One region of the Mesorhizobium sp. WSM4837 genome, then DNA from elsewhere that is predicted to be linked to it. Evidence: predicted binding sites of a transcription regulator. Region 1 holds the regulator's gene; the other holds the start of a gene.
What was found. The regulator PhoB, encoded in region 1, activates phosphate uptake and scavenging genes when phosphate is short. The targets are predictions, from matches to a motif close to TGTCATNNANCTGTCAT.

Region 1 (7,697 bases):
GAAGACGTCCTTGTTCTCGATCAGCCGGTCATAGCCGACGACCGGAATGCCTTCGTCCAGCGCCTTCTGCACCGCCGGACCGATGGCCGAGGCATCCTGCGCAAGGATGATCAGCGCGTTGGCGCCCTGCGAGATCAGGCTTTCGACGTCGGTCAGCTGCTTGCCGGGATTGGACTGTGCGTCAGCGGAGATATATTTGTCGCCGGCGGCCTCGATCGCCGCCTTCATGGCGGCTTCGTCGGTCTTCCAACGCTCTTCCTGGAAGTTCGACCACGAAACGCCAATGACCTTGTCCTTGGCCTGCGCGGCCGACGCGAGCGTCAGCGACATGGCGACCCCCGCCAGAATGGCGGCTGCGAATCTCTTCATGATATTCCTCCCTGCGCCGCGTAGGGCGCGACCAACTGGCCCGAAGGCCGGCACAAAGGCTCTATTTTTTCGAGCCTCGAAAAAATACTGGTCCAACGCCGAAGCACTGTCAACACCAATTCTGATGGATTTTAACGTCCTGTCGGGCTTTTTTTCGAGGCTCGGAATAAATAATGACAGCCCCTTCTGCTTCTGCCAGTATTTGTCCGACATACCGACGGCTTCCGATTCATGAGCGGCCGCGGCAATGAGGAGGAAACAAAAAATGTCGGTGGGAATCCGTCATGACGATCTGCGCCGGCGCAACCGGGCGATGGTGATTTCGGCCGTGCGCCGGGCAGGCCAGCCGTCGCGGACCGAGATCGCCGCGACCACCGGCCTCAGCCATTCGACCATATCGGCGATCTCTGCCGACCTGATCCAGGAAGGCATCCTGGCCGAGAGCAAGGCGAGCGAGACGGTTTCGCTGAAACGCGGCCGGCCGCAGGTCGGCCTCAGCCTCAATCCGCAAGCCGCTGCGGTGTTGGCCGTCGTGTTGTCGCTGAATTTCCTGTCGGTCGCCGTCATCGATTATGCCGGACAAGTGGTCGCCGAGGAACAGCGCCGGCTGGACACGCTGACCATGTCGCGTGACGCGCTGATCGAGGAATGTGTCGCCATCGTCCGGCGCCGGCTCGAAGATCCCGACCTCGATGTCCAAAGCGTCGCCCGCATCGCGCTGGCGATCCAGGGCATCACCGATTCCCACGCGCGCGCCATGTTGTGGTCGCCGATCACGCCGCAGACGAACATCGCCTTCGCCGACATTCTGGAACGCGAGTTCGGCATCCCGGCCATCATGGAGAACGACTGCAACATGATGGCCGTGGCGCTGCGCTGGCGCCACCCGGATCGCTACCGCGACGATTTCATCGCCATCCTGCTCTCGCACGGCATCGGTATGGGGCTGGTGCTGAAGGGCGAGCTGTTCACCGGCACCCACTCCTCAGGCGGCGAATTCGGCCACATGATCCATCGGCCGGGCGGCGCGCTTTGCCGCTGCGGGCGGCGCGGCTGCGTCGAGGCTTATGCCGGCAACTACGCCATCTGGCGCAACGCAAGGCTGTTGAGCGAGAACGCCGAGCCGGTCGCCGATGTCAGCGACGCCGACATGCGGGCCTTGGCGGCCCGGGCGCGCGAGATGGACGGACCGGAGCGCGAAGCCTACCGCAAGGCCGGCGAGGCGCTCGGCTTCGGGCTCGGCAGCCTGTTTGCGCTGATCGATCCGGCGCCGGTGGCCATGGTCGGCGCCAGCGCTGCCGCCTTCGACCTGATCGAGCCGGCCCTGCGCGAGGCCATCGCCCAGACCGCCGGCGGCCAGCATTCGGGTTCGATTTCCTTCGACACCGAGCCGAACGAGCTGCCGCTGATCCGCGAAGGCTGCGCCATGCGGGCGCTAAGCTTCGTCGACCAGGAGATTTTCGCGCCGAGCATCCAGGCACGAGCCGGCTCGGTCGGAAAGAACGTGGCTTGAAGGATTCCCGGGTCGCGACTTGGGGTGTGTTGAGATTCAGGTCAGGCCGAGTCGAGAATGGTGGGTTCCGAGAACCGGAGCGGAGCGTACTTTTGGGTACGTGAGCCCGCGCATGACCCCGAAATCGAGATCGATTTCGGAAAGGTCGTGCGCAAAATCAAAGTTCTACAGCGTCCTTTGCGTGCCCAACAGGGCGCGCGGCGCTGTAGGTAAGCGCAGGAAGCCGCCGTTCGCAGGCCGGCATCACCTGAATATCAGCACATCCCTAGCTAGTCTTCCCTGATCGCATAGCCGGCGCCGCGGATGGTGCGGATGACATCGGGCATGCGACCATTGTTGACCGCCTTGCGCAACCGGCCGACATGGACGTCCACCGTGCGCTCGTCGATGTAGATCGTCTCGCCCCAGACATTGTCGAGCAACTGACTGCGCGAGAAGACCCGGCCCGGGTGGCGCATCATGAATTCGAGCAGCCGGAATTCGGTCGGCCCGAGCCGGATCTCGCTCTTCTTGCGATAGACCCGGTGCGATTCACGATCGAGCATGATGTCGCCGACCTTGAGCACGCTGGACAGCACTTCCGGCTTGGCGCGGCGCAGCAGCGCCTTGACCCTGGCCATGAATTCCGGTGTCGAGAACGGCTTGACCAGATAGTCGTCGGCTCCGGTCGAAAGGCCGCGCACCCGGTCGCTCTCCTCGCCGCGCGCGGTCAGCATGATGATCGGCAGCCGCTCGGTTTCGGGGCGCACCCGAAGGCGCCGGCAAAGCTCGATGCCGGAAACCGCCGGCACCATCCAGTCGAGCACCAAAAGATCGGGCACGTTTTCCTGCAGCCGGATTTCGGCCTCGTCACCGCGCGTCACCACCTCGACCTGATAGCCTTCGGATTCCAGATTGTAACGGAGGAGGACGCCTAGCGGCTCTTCATCCTCCACCACCATGATGCGCGGCGCGATCATCGGCCGGTCACTCCTGTCATGTCGCCGGCGCCGACATCGTCGTTTCGTCGAGCTTCGGGCGATCTGCCGGCAATTGCTGCCCGGTCACGACAAAATAGGCGTTTTCGGCAATGTTGGTGACATGATCGCCGATACGCTCGAGATTCTTGGCGCAGAACAGAAGGTGCGTGCAGGCGGTGATGTTGCGCGGATCCTCCATCATGTAAGTCAGGAGTTCGCGAAAAACCGCCGTATATTTCACGTCGATCTTCTGGTCGTCGGCGCGCAGTTCCTTCAACGCGCCGGCATCGCGCGACACATAGTGCTCGACCACGCCGCGCAGCTGCACAAGAACGAGATCCGCCATCGCGTCGATACCGTGCGACAGATTACGCGGCGTCGCGCTCTGCCCGACTGCGCTGACCCGCTTGGCAATGTTCTTGGCCAGATCGCCGATGCGCTCGAGATCGCCCGCCATGCGGATTGCGCCAACCACGGCGCGCAGATCCTGCGCCATCGGCTGCCGCTTGGCGATCAGCGTGATCGCGCTGTCGTCGAGCTCGCGCTGCCGCGCATCCATGATGGCGTCATCCGAGACGACGCGCTGCGCCATCGCATTGTCCGACGCAAGCAACGCGCGGATCGAGGCCGCGACCATTGCGGCGGCGAGCTCGTCCATGTCGCGGATCAGCCGGTCGATGTGCTCCAGTTCCTCGTCGAAAGATGCGACGGTGTGTTCACCCATGGTGCTGTCCTCGTGTTCGAAATTCGCCGGACCGCTCAGCCGAACCGGCCGGTGATGTAGTCCTGGGTGCGCTTGTCGTCGGGGTTGGTGAACATCTTGTCGGTCGCGCCCTCCTCGACCAGATAGCCGAGATGGAACATCGCCGTGCGTTGCGACACGCGCGCCGCCTGCTGCATCGAATGGGTGACGATGACGATCGTATAGTTCTGGCGCAGTTCGTCGATCAGTTCCTCGACGCGGGCGGTGGCGATCGGATCGAGCGCCGAACAGGGCTCGTCCATCAGGATCACTTCCGGCGACACCGCGATGGCGCGCGCGATGCACAGGCGCTGCTGCTGTCCGCCGGACAGTCCAGTACCCGACTCGAGCAGGCGATCCTTGACCTCGTTGAACAGGCCGGCCTTCTTCAGGCTCGATTCGACGATGCCGTCCAACTCGGCCTTGCTCCTGGCCAGGCCGTGGATGCGCGGACCGTAGGCGACGTTTTCGTAGATCGACTTCGGAAACGGGTTCGGCTTCTGGAATACCATGCCCACGCGAGCTCGCAACTCGACGACATCGATTTTCGGGTCGTAGACGTTCTCGCCGTCGAGCGTGATCTTGCCGCTCACCCGCGCGATATCGATGGTGTCGTTCATTCGGTTCAGGCAACGCAGGAACGTCGACTTGCCACAGCCCGATGGCCCGATCAACGCCGTCACCTGATGCTCGCGGACATCGAGATCGACGTCGAACAGAGCTCGCTTCTCGCCGTAGTGAACAGAGACCTTTTCGCCCTTCATCTTGATCGAAGGGGCGTTGGTTGCGCTGCTCAGTTTCTGCTCGACGCCGGCTTCCGTCATGATGTTCATATCCTCTACTCCTTACCAGCGCCGCTCGAAGCGCCTGCGCAGTATCACCGCGATGGCATTCATGATGACCAAAAACACCAGCAAAATCAAAATCGCCGCCGAAGTCTTCTGCTGGAACCCCGCTTCCGGGAAATCCGCCCACATGAAAATCTGCACCGGCAGGATCGTCGCGGGATCGGTGAAGCCGCCGGGAATGTCGACGATGAAGGCGACCATGCCGATCATCAGCAACGGCGCGGTTTCACCGAGCGCATGCGCCATTCCGAGGATGGTGCCGGTCATGATGCCCGGCATCGCCAGCGGCAGCACGTGATGGAATACGGTCTGGACCTTGGACGCTCCGATGCCAAGCGCCGCCTCGCGGATCGACGGGGGCACGGCGCGCAGCGAAGCGCGCGAGGCGATAATGATGATCGGCAGGGTCATCAGCGCCAGCACCATGCCGCCGACCAACGGGGCTGAGCGCGGCATGCCGAAGAAATTCAAGAATACGGCAAGTCCAAGCAGGCCGAAGACGATCGAAGGCACCGCCGCCAGATTATTGATATTCACTTCGATCATCGTCGTCAGCCGGTTCTTGGGCGCAAATTCCTCAAGATAGATCGCCGCTGAAACGCCGATCGGGAAGGCTATGGCGAGGGTTACGATCATGGTCAGGAACGATCCGACGACCGCGCCCCAGACACCGGCCAATTCCGGCTCGCGGCTTGCGCCGGTGAAGAAGAAGATCGAGTTGAACCGGCTTTCGATCAGGCCAGCGCTCTTCAGTGTGTCGAGCCAGACGATCACCTTGTCCGAAATCTTTCGCGATGCTTCCGGCGTCTCGATGACGCGCAGGAATGCCTGGCCGCTCGCGGCGGGCGCCGTGCTGTCCAGCGCCTCGATCACCGTGCCCTTTGCGATCACCGTGCCGTTGGCCGCAGGCGACAGCGAGGTCAGCTTGACCGTGCCGCCATTGAACGCGACCAGCAGCGACGACGCGCCGCTCGTCAGCGTAAACATGCCGTTTTCGCCCTCGGTCGCACCATGGCCGCGCGCCAGCGCCAGCATGGCATCGTCGCCGAAGGTCAGATCGATGTCGCCGCTGGTTTCCGAAGGCGTGACGCTTGTCGAAATCGCTTCGTCCGAACCGACGTCGGCAAGCAAACCCTTGAGGTAGAGGTCGGCAAAATCATCAAGTGGAACCGCATAGTCCACCGTTCCTCCGAGCATCCCCGGATCAGCCGCAATATCCTTGCGCAGGAACACGCCTGTGCCGGTGGAAATCAGCCCGCGCAGAAGGCGCTTGTCCTGGCGGCTCTTCACATCCGGAAATTTTGCCGTAAGCGCTTCCTGAGCGATGGCGTCGTAGTTCACTTCATCGAGTTTCGCCGGGTCGGCCTTGGCCGCTGAAAGATCGATCGGCAGCGTCACATAGTTCTGCCGCAGCGCCGGAATCGCCTGCGTGACGATCGTCGACAGGAGCAGCACAAGGAACAAGCCGGCCAACGCGACAGCTGCAGCGCCAAGCCATTTGAACCATTTTTCCGTGCGGTAGCGGCCCTTCAGCCGCGCCTTCGCGGCATCGTCGGTATGAACGCTGACCGGCCGTCCGACGGCGCCGAATGACGAGATCGCATCAGTCATATTGCTCTCGGTATTTCTGGACGACGCGCAAAGCGACGATGTTGAGGGTAAGCGTGATGCAGAACAGCACCAGGCCGAGTGCGAAGGCTGCAAGCGTCTTGGCGCTGTCGAACTCCTGGTCGCCCACAAGCAGCGTCACGATCTGCACGGTCACGGTGGTGACCGCTTCGAGCGGATTTGCCGTGAGGTTTGCCGCCAGCCCCGCCGCCATGACTACGATCATCGTTTCGCCGATTGCGCGGCTGACGGCAAGCAGCATCGCCGAAACGATGCCCGGAAGGGCAGCGGGAAGGACCACCTTGCGGATGGTTTCCGACTTGGTCGCGCCGAGGCCCGCGGAACCGTCTCTCAGGGATTGCGGAACGGCGTTGATCACATCGTCGGAAAGCGAGGAAACGAAGGGAATGATCATGATACCCATGACCACGCCTGCGGCGAGCGCGGATTCAGACGCGACGTTGAGGCCCAGGCTTTCGCCGATACCGCGGAAGTAGGGCGCAACCGTCAGCGCGGCGAAGAAGCCGTAGACGACGGTCGGAATGCCGGCGAGGATTTCCAGAACCGGCTTTGCGACCGCGCGGACGCTTTTGGAGGCGTAATCCGAAAGGTAGATCGCAGCCATCAGCCCGATAGGCGCAGCCACCAGCATGGCGATGAAGGTGATGAGCAACGTGCCGGCAAAGAGCGGCACCATGCCAAAAATGTCCTCGTTGACCGCCCCGGCCTCCGCTCCCGCGCCGGTGAAGGCGCTCTGCGGCGACCAATGCGTGCCGAACAGGAACTTGTAGAACGGCACCTGTTGGAAGAACCGCAGCGACTCGAAGATCAGCGACAGGACGATGCCGATCGTCGTCAGGATCGCGACCACCGAACAGGCGATCAAGAATGCGCGAAGAACGCGCTCGACCACGTGGCGCGCCCGGTAGGCCTGTGCGATGCGTGAATAGGCCCAGTAAAATCCGGACGCGGAAAGCACGAGCGCGACGGTCCAGATGATCCAGGTGCTGGTCGCATGGACCGATTTGTAGAGCGCGGCGGCCGCCTCTTTCGTTGGATCGGCAAAGCCGACAAGCCCGCCAAAGGCCATCGCGCGAGCGTCGCGGATGAAAGCTTCGACCTGCGGGACGCCCATTCCCGACAACTCGGAGGAGAAGCGGTCGGTAACGATCGACGATTCAATTCCTGGCGTCACCAGCGACCACAACACGATCGCAAGCAGCGCGGGACCGGCAGCAAAAAGCGCCAGAAACATGCCATGCTGGCCAGGCAGCGAATGCAGTCGCGCGACGTTGCCATTGACGCTGGTAATGGCGCGGGTCCGGCCGAGCCAATAGGCAGCAGCGGCCAGAACCACCAGAAGAACAACGAGATAACCGACCATGATTCGGGACGTCCCCTCGACCGCCGGTCATTCACCGGCTCAAAGCACGGGACCTATGGTCCCGCGCTTTGTGCTTTAGGATATGAGGGGTCAGAGCGGTACGCTCGGACCCCCGAAACATCAGGAGCCCATGCCCTTCAGGGCCTTGGCGTTTTCGGCCGACTTGGCGCGCTCGGCGTCCGGCAGCGGGATCAGGCCCTTGTCGGCCAGATAACCATCAGGACCCCATGCAGCCTCCGAGGTGTACTCGGCGATGAACTCCTGCATGCCGGGG
Region 2 (7,697 bases), on a different contig from region 1:
CGGCGACCAGCAGCGTGTCGAGTTCAGGCAGGTCGGTCTCGATCTCAAGGCCGAGCGTGCCTTGCCCGATCAGCGTTTCCTCCTGGTTGAACGCATGGATCTGCAGCGCGCCGGACCTTTCGGCAAAGTCTTCGCTGGCGGCCAGCGCTTCGGCATAGCGCGCGCCACCGACGACCAACTCGGCGCCATAGCCGCGGATGCGTTCGAGCTTGGCCGGCGGGCTGACTTCGGGAACGAAGATGGTCGCCTTGTGGCCGAGCCGCATGGCAGCGTAGGCGACCGCGGCACCATGATTGCCGCCCGATGCGGCGACGACGCCAGCCTTGGGAACCGGCCGCTCGAAAAGATTGGTGAACGCGCCGCGCGCCTTGAACGAGCCGGAATGCTGCAGGCATTCGAGCTTCAGGTCGACGCCAAGAGGCGGACGGCCGAAATCGGCCATGTCGACGCGCAGCACCGGCGTGTGGCGCACGAAGGGCCGGATGCGCGGTTCCATTGCGGCGATGCGTTCGCGGGTGATGCTATTGCCGTTCAGCATGGTCTGCTCCCAAGGGTTGACATCACTTAGTAACTTAGCAAAATGGCTAAATGCAAGAGATTGATGTCTTCAAGGCGATCGCCAACGAGCGCAGGCTGCAAATCCTCGATTGGCTGAAGGATCCGCGCGAGCATTTTCCGCCGCAGACCGATGGCGATCTGGTCGAGGACGGCGTCTGCGCGCTGCTGATTGCGGAAAAGCTTGGCATCACCCAGGCGACGCTCAGCGAGCATATGCGGGTGCTGACCCAGGCCGGCCTTCTGCGCAGCAAGCGTATCAAGCAGTGGACGTTCTATCGCCGCGACGAAGGCAGGATCGCCGAGACCAGGGCGCTCCTCCAGCACCGGCTGTAGCGCCGCAGACGATCTATTCTTGTTTGACCATGATCCTTTCCGAAAACCGGTTCTCACTTTTTCGGGATCATGGGTCTATTCAAGCCAATCGGGCAGCGAATCCAGGCCGATCAGCTCGTCATAGGTCTGGCGCCGGCGCACGACATGGAAACGGTCGCCGTCGACCAGCACTTCAGGCACCAGCGGCCTGGTGTTGTAGGTGCCGGCCTGCACCGCGCCATAGGCGCCGGCGGTGGCGACGGCGATCAGGTCGCCGGCCTTCAGCCGCGGCAGGTCGCGGTCGAGGCCGAGATAATCGCCGGTCTCGCAGACCGGGCCGACCACGTCGACCGTCATGCGCGGCGCCGCGGCCGGCTGCTGCACCACCGGCTTGATGTCATGGAAGGCGTCATAGAGCGTCGGCCGGATCAGATCGTTCATCGCGGCGTCGACGACCAGGAAATTCCTGGCGTCGCCCTCCTTCACGAAGATCACCTGCGAGACCAGGATGCCGGCATTGCCTGATATCAGCCGGCCCGGCTCGAACATCACCTTCAGCCCGAGCTTGGCGACGTGCTTCTTGACAATCTGAGCATAAGCGTCCGGCAGGGGAGGCGGGCTGTTGTCGACGCGGTAGGGAATGCCGAGGCCGCCGCCGAGGTCGATATGCTCGATGGCGTGCCCGTCGGCGCGCAGCACGCCGACCAGTTCCACCAGCAGCGCAAAGGCGTCGTCGAAGGGCTGCAACTCGGTGATCTGGCTGCCGATATGAGTGTCGATGCCGGTGACCTTGATGCCAGGCAGCTCAGCTGCGCGGGCATAGACCTTTCGCGCCTTCTGCCAGGGAATTCCGAACTTGTTCTCGGCCCTGCCGGTGGAGATCTTCTTGTGGGTCTTGGCATCGACATCCGGGTTGATGCGCAGCGAGATCGGCGCCACCTTGCCCAGCGCCGCGGCTTGGGCCGACAGCAATTCCAGTTCAGGCTCGGATTCGACGTTGAAGCACAAAATGCTGGCCGAGAGTGCAAGATCCATTTCGCGCGCGGTCTTGCCGACGCCGGAAAACAGGATCTTGTTGGCCGGAATGCCGGCGGCCAGCGCGCGGCGCAGTTCGCCTTCCGAGACCACGTCGGCGCCGGCACCGAGTTTTGCCAGGATTTTTAGCACAGCCTGGTTGGAATTCGCCTTCATGGCATAGCAGACCAGCGCGTCGAGCCCGGCAAAGGCCTGCGCAAACACGCGGAAATGCCTGGTCAGCGTCGCCGTCGAATAGCAATAGAACGGCGTGCCGATGCTTGCGGCGATCTCTGATATCGCCACGTCCTCGGCATGCAGCACGCCGTCGCGGTAGTCGAAATGGTTCACGAGAGTGGTTCCGGAAGTTGGAGCACGACGAGATCGGCCGATCTCATCGGCTCTAGATCAACGGATCGAGAATGAACTTTTTGTCCTCGACCGGTTTTTCCGGCTCCGGCGGCACGGGCTGCTCTGCCTTTTGGGCATCCTTGCGCGCCTGCACGGCCGCCTCATAGGGCGTATCGAGCCCGGCTTTCCTACCGCAGGCCGTTACGGTTGCCAGCGCCGCCAGCAGCGTCAGCGTCACCAAAATCCTGCTTGCGGTCATCGATCCATCCGTCCGAAACTTTTGCCCGCCGCTTTTAGCCGAGTTTTTCCGGCATTGCACCCCGGCATCACGCCCTGGCAATGCGCTTTTTCCAGTAGCGGATCTGCTTCCTCACTTCCGACGGCGCGGTGCCGCCGAAGCTCGTGCGGCTCTTCACCGAGTTCTGCACGGCAAGCACCGAAAACACGTCCGTCGTGATGCCGGGGTGAATGGACTGCAAGTCTTCCAGCGGCAGCCTGTCGAGCCCGATCTTCCTTTCTTCGGCCAGCGCTACGGCGCGGCCGGTGAAGTGGTGCGCTTCGCGGAACGGCAGACCGAGGCTACGCACCAGCCAGTCGGCAAGATCGGTCGCGGTCGCATAGCCTGACCCGGCGGCCTTCTTCATGGCGGCGGCATTCACCGTCATGTCGCGCACCATGCCGGTCATCGCCGCCAGCATCAGGTCGAGCGTCTCGGCGGCGTCGAACACGGATTCCTTGTCTTCCTGCATGTCCTTGCCGTAGGTCAGCGGCATGCCCTTCATGACAGTCAGCAGGCCAACCAGATGGCCGGTGACGCGGCCGGTCTTGCCGCGCACCAGCTCGGCGGCGTCGGGGTTCTTTTTCTGCGGCATGATCGAGGAGCCGGTGGAGAATGAGTCCGACAGCCTGACGAAGCCGAATTGCGGCGTCGACCAGATGATGATTTCTTCGGCCAGTCGCGACAGATGCGTCGCGCAGATCGCCGCCAGCCCCAAAAACTCGAGCGCGAAATCGCGGTCCGAAACGCTGTCCAGGGAATTGCGCATCGGCTCACGGAAGCCGAGCGCCTTGGCCGTCTGGTGCCGGTCGATCGGAAAGCTGGTGCCGGCAAGCGCGGCCGCACCGAGCGGGCTTTCGTCCATCCGTTCGATAGCGTCGCGAACACGCGACAGGTCGCGCGAGAACATCTCGACATAGGCCATGCAGTGATGGCCGAAGGTTACCGGCTGAGCCGCCTGCATGTGGGTGAAGCCCGGCATCACCGTTGCCGCATGCTCCTCGGCCCGCTCCAGGAACGCCGTGATCAGGCCCTTCAGCGCCTCGGCGACGCGAAAGTACTCGTCCTTGACCCATAGCCTGAGATCGACCGCCACCTGGTCGTTGCGCGAACGGGCGGTATGCAGGCGGCCGGCAGCCGGGCCGATCAGCTCGGCAAGGCGGGCCTCGACATTCATGTGGATGTCTTCCAGCCTGGTCGAGAACTCGAACGTGCCGGCTTCGATCTCTGCCAGGATCGTGTTCAGCCCGTGAGCGATTTTTTCTTGATCGGCCGCCGAAATAATGCCGGTTTGCGCCAGCATCTCGCTGTGGGCGATCGAGCCTCTGATATCCTGCGCGTAGAGTTTGCGGTCGAACGAGATCGACGCGTTGATCGCTTCCATAATCGCGGCCGGACCCGAGGCAAAACGTCCGCCCCACATCTGGTTGCTGGCCTTCTTGTCGCTCATCGCTATAACCCGTGCTCCGGAGCAGTTTTAAAAAATGGCAGACGGCAATCGATTTTTCCCGGCCCCGCGCCTCATCCTCGCCGCTTTGGTGGCAGGCGTGCTGGCCGGCGCGGTCGCGGTATATGTCAGCGAAAGCGGTTCTGGCAACAACGCCCCCGCTCAAGTCGCGGTCGGCGACAGCAAGGACGATGTCGCCTGCGCCGCCAAGTCCGACCGCGCCAAGACGGTCGCGGCGGCTGCCACCGGCCAGGTTGCAGCACTTTTGCCGGCCGATCCGCCGCAATCGCTGAAGGGCCTTGCCTTCAACAGCCCCGACGGCAAGCCGATGACGCTCGCCGACCATGCCGGCAAGACGGTGCTGCTCAATCTGTGGGCGACATGGTGCGCGCCCTGCCGCGCCGAAATGCCGGCGCTCGACGCGCTGCAGAACGAAATGGGCAGCGATGCCTTCGAGGTCGTCGCGGTCAATGTCGATGCCGGCGACGACAGCAAGCCGAAGAAGTTCCTCGAGGAGACCGGCGTCAAGGCGCTCGGCTACTACCGCGATTCGACGATGGCGCTGTTCAACGATCTCAAGACACGCGGCCTGGCGCTCGGCCTGCCGGTCACCATGCTGATCGACGGTGAAGGCTGCCTGATTGCCCACATGAACGGCCCGGCAGAATGGTCGAGCCCGGACGCCAAGCGGCTGGTCGAGACGGCGCTCGGCAAGTCGGACTAATGCATGTCGCGCAAAGTGCGACGCGCTTTTAGGCGCCGGCGATTATTGCCGGTTTGTTCGTAAGCCGGCTTGGCAATTCCTTTCCACCGGCTCCTATTCGGAAGCGTGCGCTACTTTAAGTGGAAATCAAGTTCATCGGTCCGCAACAAAACCGTTGTCCAATTGTCACGGGCGGCACATATTGGCTTTGCGAGAGTGCCCCTTTCGCCAATGACAAACGGGAGATGAAACATGAAGTTCTTCGGCTTCGCGGCCGGTGTCGCCGCCACCTTGACCCTGCTTTCCACCACCTCCGCCTTCGCCGTCACGCAGATCAGCTGGTGGCACGCCATGACCGGCGCCAACGCCGAGGTCGTCGGCAAGATCTCCAAGGATTTCAACGCCAGCCAGAGCGACTATGAACTGGTTCCGGTGTTCAAGGGCACCTATCCGGAGACGCTGAACGCCGGCATCGCCGCTTTCCGCGCCGGCCAGGCGCCCGACATCCTCCAGGTGTTCGACGTCGGCACCGGCGTGATGATGGCGGCCGAGGGTGCGATCAAGCCGGTGGCCGAGGTGATGACCGGTGCCGGGATGACCTTCGACAAGAGCCAGTACCTGCCCGGTATCGTCGGCTATTATTCGAAGCCGGACGGCACCATGCTGTCCTTCCCCTACAACTCCTCCTCGCCGATCCTCTACTACAATAAGGACATCTTCCAGAAGGCCGGCCTCGACGTGAACAACCCGCCCAAGACCTGGAACGAGGTGTGGGAAGCCGCCAAGAAGATCAAGACGAGCGGCGCCGCCCCTTGTGGCTATACCTCGACCTGGCTGACCTGGATCCATCTGGAGAATTTCGCGGCGTGGAATGATGTGTCGTGGGCGACCCAGCAGAACGGCCTGGCCGGCGGCGATGTCGAACTCAAGATCAACGCGCCGATTTTTGTCAACCACTTCCAGGCGCTCGCGGATCTCGCCAAGGATGGCACCTTCAAATATGGCGGGCGCACCTCCGAAGCCAAGCAGATATTCCTCGCCGGCGAATGCGGCATCTTCACCGAATCGTCGGGCGGCCTTGGCGACATCGTCAAGTCCGGCATGAACTACGGCATCGGCCAGCTTCCCTACGACAGCGACGCCAAGGGCGCACCGCAGAACACCACGCCGGGCGGCGCCAGCCTGTGGGTGTTCGGTGCCAAGTCGGACGAGCAATACAAGGGTGTCGCGGCGTTCTTCGCCTACCTGTCCAAGACCGATGTGCAGGAATATCTGCACCAGAAGTCGGGATACCTGCCGGTGACGCTTGCTGCCTACGAGGCGACCAAGAAATCGGGCTTCTATGACGAGAACCCCGGCCGTGAGACACCCATCCTGCAAATGACTGGCAAGGCGCCGACCGACAACTCGAAGGGCGTGCGCCTGCCGAACCTGCCGCAGGTGCGCGATATCCAGAACGAGGAGTTCGAGAAGATGCTGGCCGGCCAGCAAACCGCTCAGCAGGCGCTTGACAACGCGGTTACGCGCGGCAACGCCGCAATCAAGGAAGCGCTGGAGAACTGACGAGTTTATCTCGGTTGGTGTCTGTTTGAATATTCGCCCACGCGAGTTCGCGTGGGCGTCCCCGAGATAGCGAAGGAAATCAGCCTGTCTCCCCGCGTCGTCTTTCCCAACAAGATCCTGCCCTATCTTCTGGTGGCGCCACAACTCGCCATAACACTGGTTTTCTTCTACTGGCCGGCCGGTCAGGCGCTTTACCAGTCGATGCTCAGACAGGATCCGTTCGGGCTGAGGACCAGGTTTGTCTGGTTTGCCAATTTCCGCAAGGTGCTGGCCGATCCGGCCTACCTCAATTCGATCAAGGTCACCGTGGTGTTCTCGCTTGCGACCGCGATCGTCGCGATGTGCGTGGCCCTGCTGCTTGCGGTCATGGCCGAGAAGGCGGTGCGCGGCAAAGGCCTCTACCGCACCCTGTTGATTTGGCCCTATGCCGTGGCGCCGGCGATTGCCGGCATGCTGTGGCTTTTTCTGTTCAATCCTTCAATCGGCTCGTTGGCCTATTTGCTGCGAAGCCTCGGCATCGCCTGGGACCCGCTGCTCAACGGCACCCACGCCATGATCCTGCTGGTGTCGGCGGCTGCCTGGAAGCAGATCAGCTACAATTTCCTGTTCTTCGTCGCCGGTCTGCAGGCAGTGCCGAAAACGCTGATCGAGGCGGCGGCCATGGACGGCGCCGGCGAGACCAAGCGCTTCTGGACCATCGTCTTCCCGCTGCTCGCGCCGACCACCTTTTTCCTGCTGGTCGTCAACACCGTCTATGCCCTGTTCGATACGTTCGGCATCGTTCATGCCGTCACCGGCGGCGGGCCGGGCAAGGCGACCGAGACGCTGGTCTACAAGGTCTACAATGACGGCTTCGTCAATCTGATCCTGGGCGACTCGGCGGCGCAGTCGGTCATCCTGATGGCAATCGTCATTGCGCTCACCGCTATCCAGTTCCGCTACGTGGAACGCAAAGTCCATTACGGCTGAGGGCAGCGATGATCGGCCAGTCCCCGCTCCGCACTTTCATCGCCCATGCCGTGCTTATCCTCGGCATATTGATCGTGGCTTTCCCGATCTACTACACGTTCGTTGCCTCGACACACACGCTGCAAACCATCCTCAGGCCGCCGCTGCCGCTCTTGCCCGGCGGCCAGCTGTGGAACAACTACAGCGAGGCGCTGTTCGGCGGCATTGGCCGCATCGGCGGTGTCAGCGTCGGCCAACTGCTCCTCAACACCACGATCATGGCGCTCGGTGTTGCGGTGGGAAAGATCTGCATTTCGATCTTGTCGGCCTATGCGATCGTTTTCTTCCGCTTTCCCCTGCGCATGACCTTCTTCTGGCTGATCTTCATCACCTTGATGCTTCCCGTCGAGGTGCGCATCCTGCCGACCTACAAGGTGATGGTCGATCTCGGCATGATCGACACCTATGCCGGCCTGATCATCCCGCTGATCGCCTCGGCCACCGCGACGCTGCTGTTCCGCCAG

Region 2: a site for PhoB is predicted at 4,836-4,852, ahead of ugpB (sn-glycerol-3-phosphate ABC transporter substrate-binding protein UgpB). Genes of this name have one in related genera too.

Annotation. Positions count from the first base shown of each region.
Region 1 covers NZ_JBVVQE010000034.1:61,385-69,081, reverse strand. The annotation lists gene xylF (D-xylose ABC transporter substrate-binding protein) at 1-369, opposite strand, end outside; gene AC0L3D_RS20445 (ROK family protein) at 635-1,882, shown strand; gene phoB (phosphate regulon transcriptional regulator PhoB) at 2,152-2,841, opposite strand; gene phoU (phosphate signaling complex protein PhoU) at 2,858-3,565, opposite strand; gene pstB (phosphate ABC transporter ATP-binding protein PstB) at 3,601-4,416, opposite strand; gene pstA (phosphate ABC transporter permease PstA) at 4,429-6,042, opposite strand; gene pstC (phosphate ABC transporter permease subunit PstC) at 6,035-7,423, opposite strand; gene AC0L3D_RS20415 (PstS family phosphate ABC transporter substrate-binding protein) at 7,544-7,697, opposite strand, start outside.
Region 2 covers NZ_JBVVQE010000023.1:60,699-68,395, forward strand. The annotation lists gene AC0L3D_RS15825 (threonine/serine dehydratase) at 1-538, opposite strand, end outside; gene AC0L3D_RS15830 (ArsR/SmtB family transcription factor) at 589-891, shown strand; gene lysA (diaminopimelate decarboxylase) at 967-2,235, opposite strand; gene AC0L3D_RS15840 (hypothetical protein) at 2,288-2,494, opposite strand; gene argH (argininosuccinate lyase) at 2,562-3,962, opposite strand; gene tlpA (thiol:disulfide interchange protein TlpA) at 3,997-4,683, shown strand; gene ugpB (sn-glycerol-3-phosphate ABC transporter substrate-binding protein UgpB) at 4,915-6,225, shown strand; gene ugpA (sn-glycerol-3-phosphate ABC transporter permease UgpA) at 6,310-7,194, shown strand; gene ugpE (sn-glycerol-3-phosphate ABC transporter permease UgpE) at 7,203-7,697, shown strand, end outside.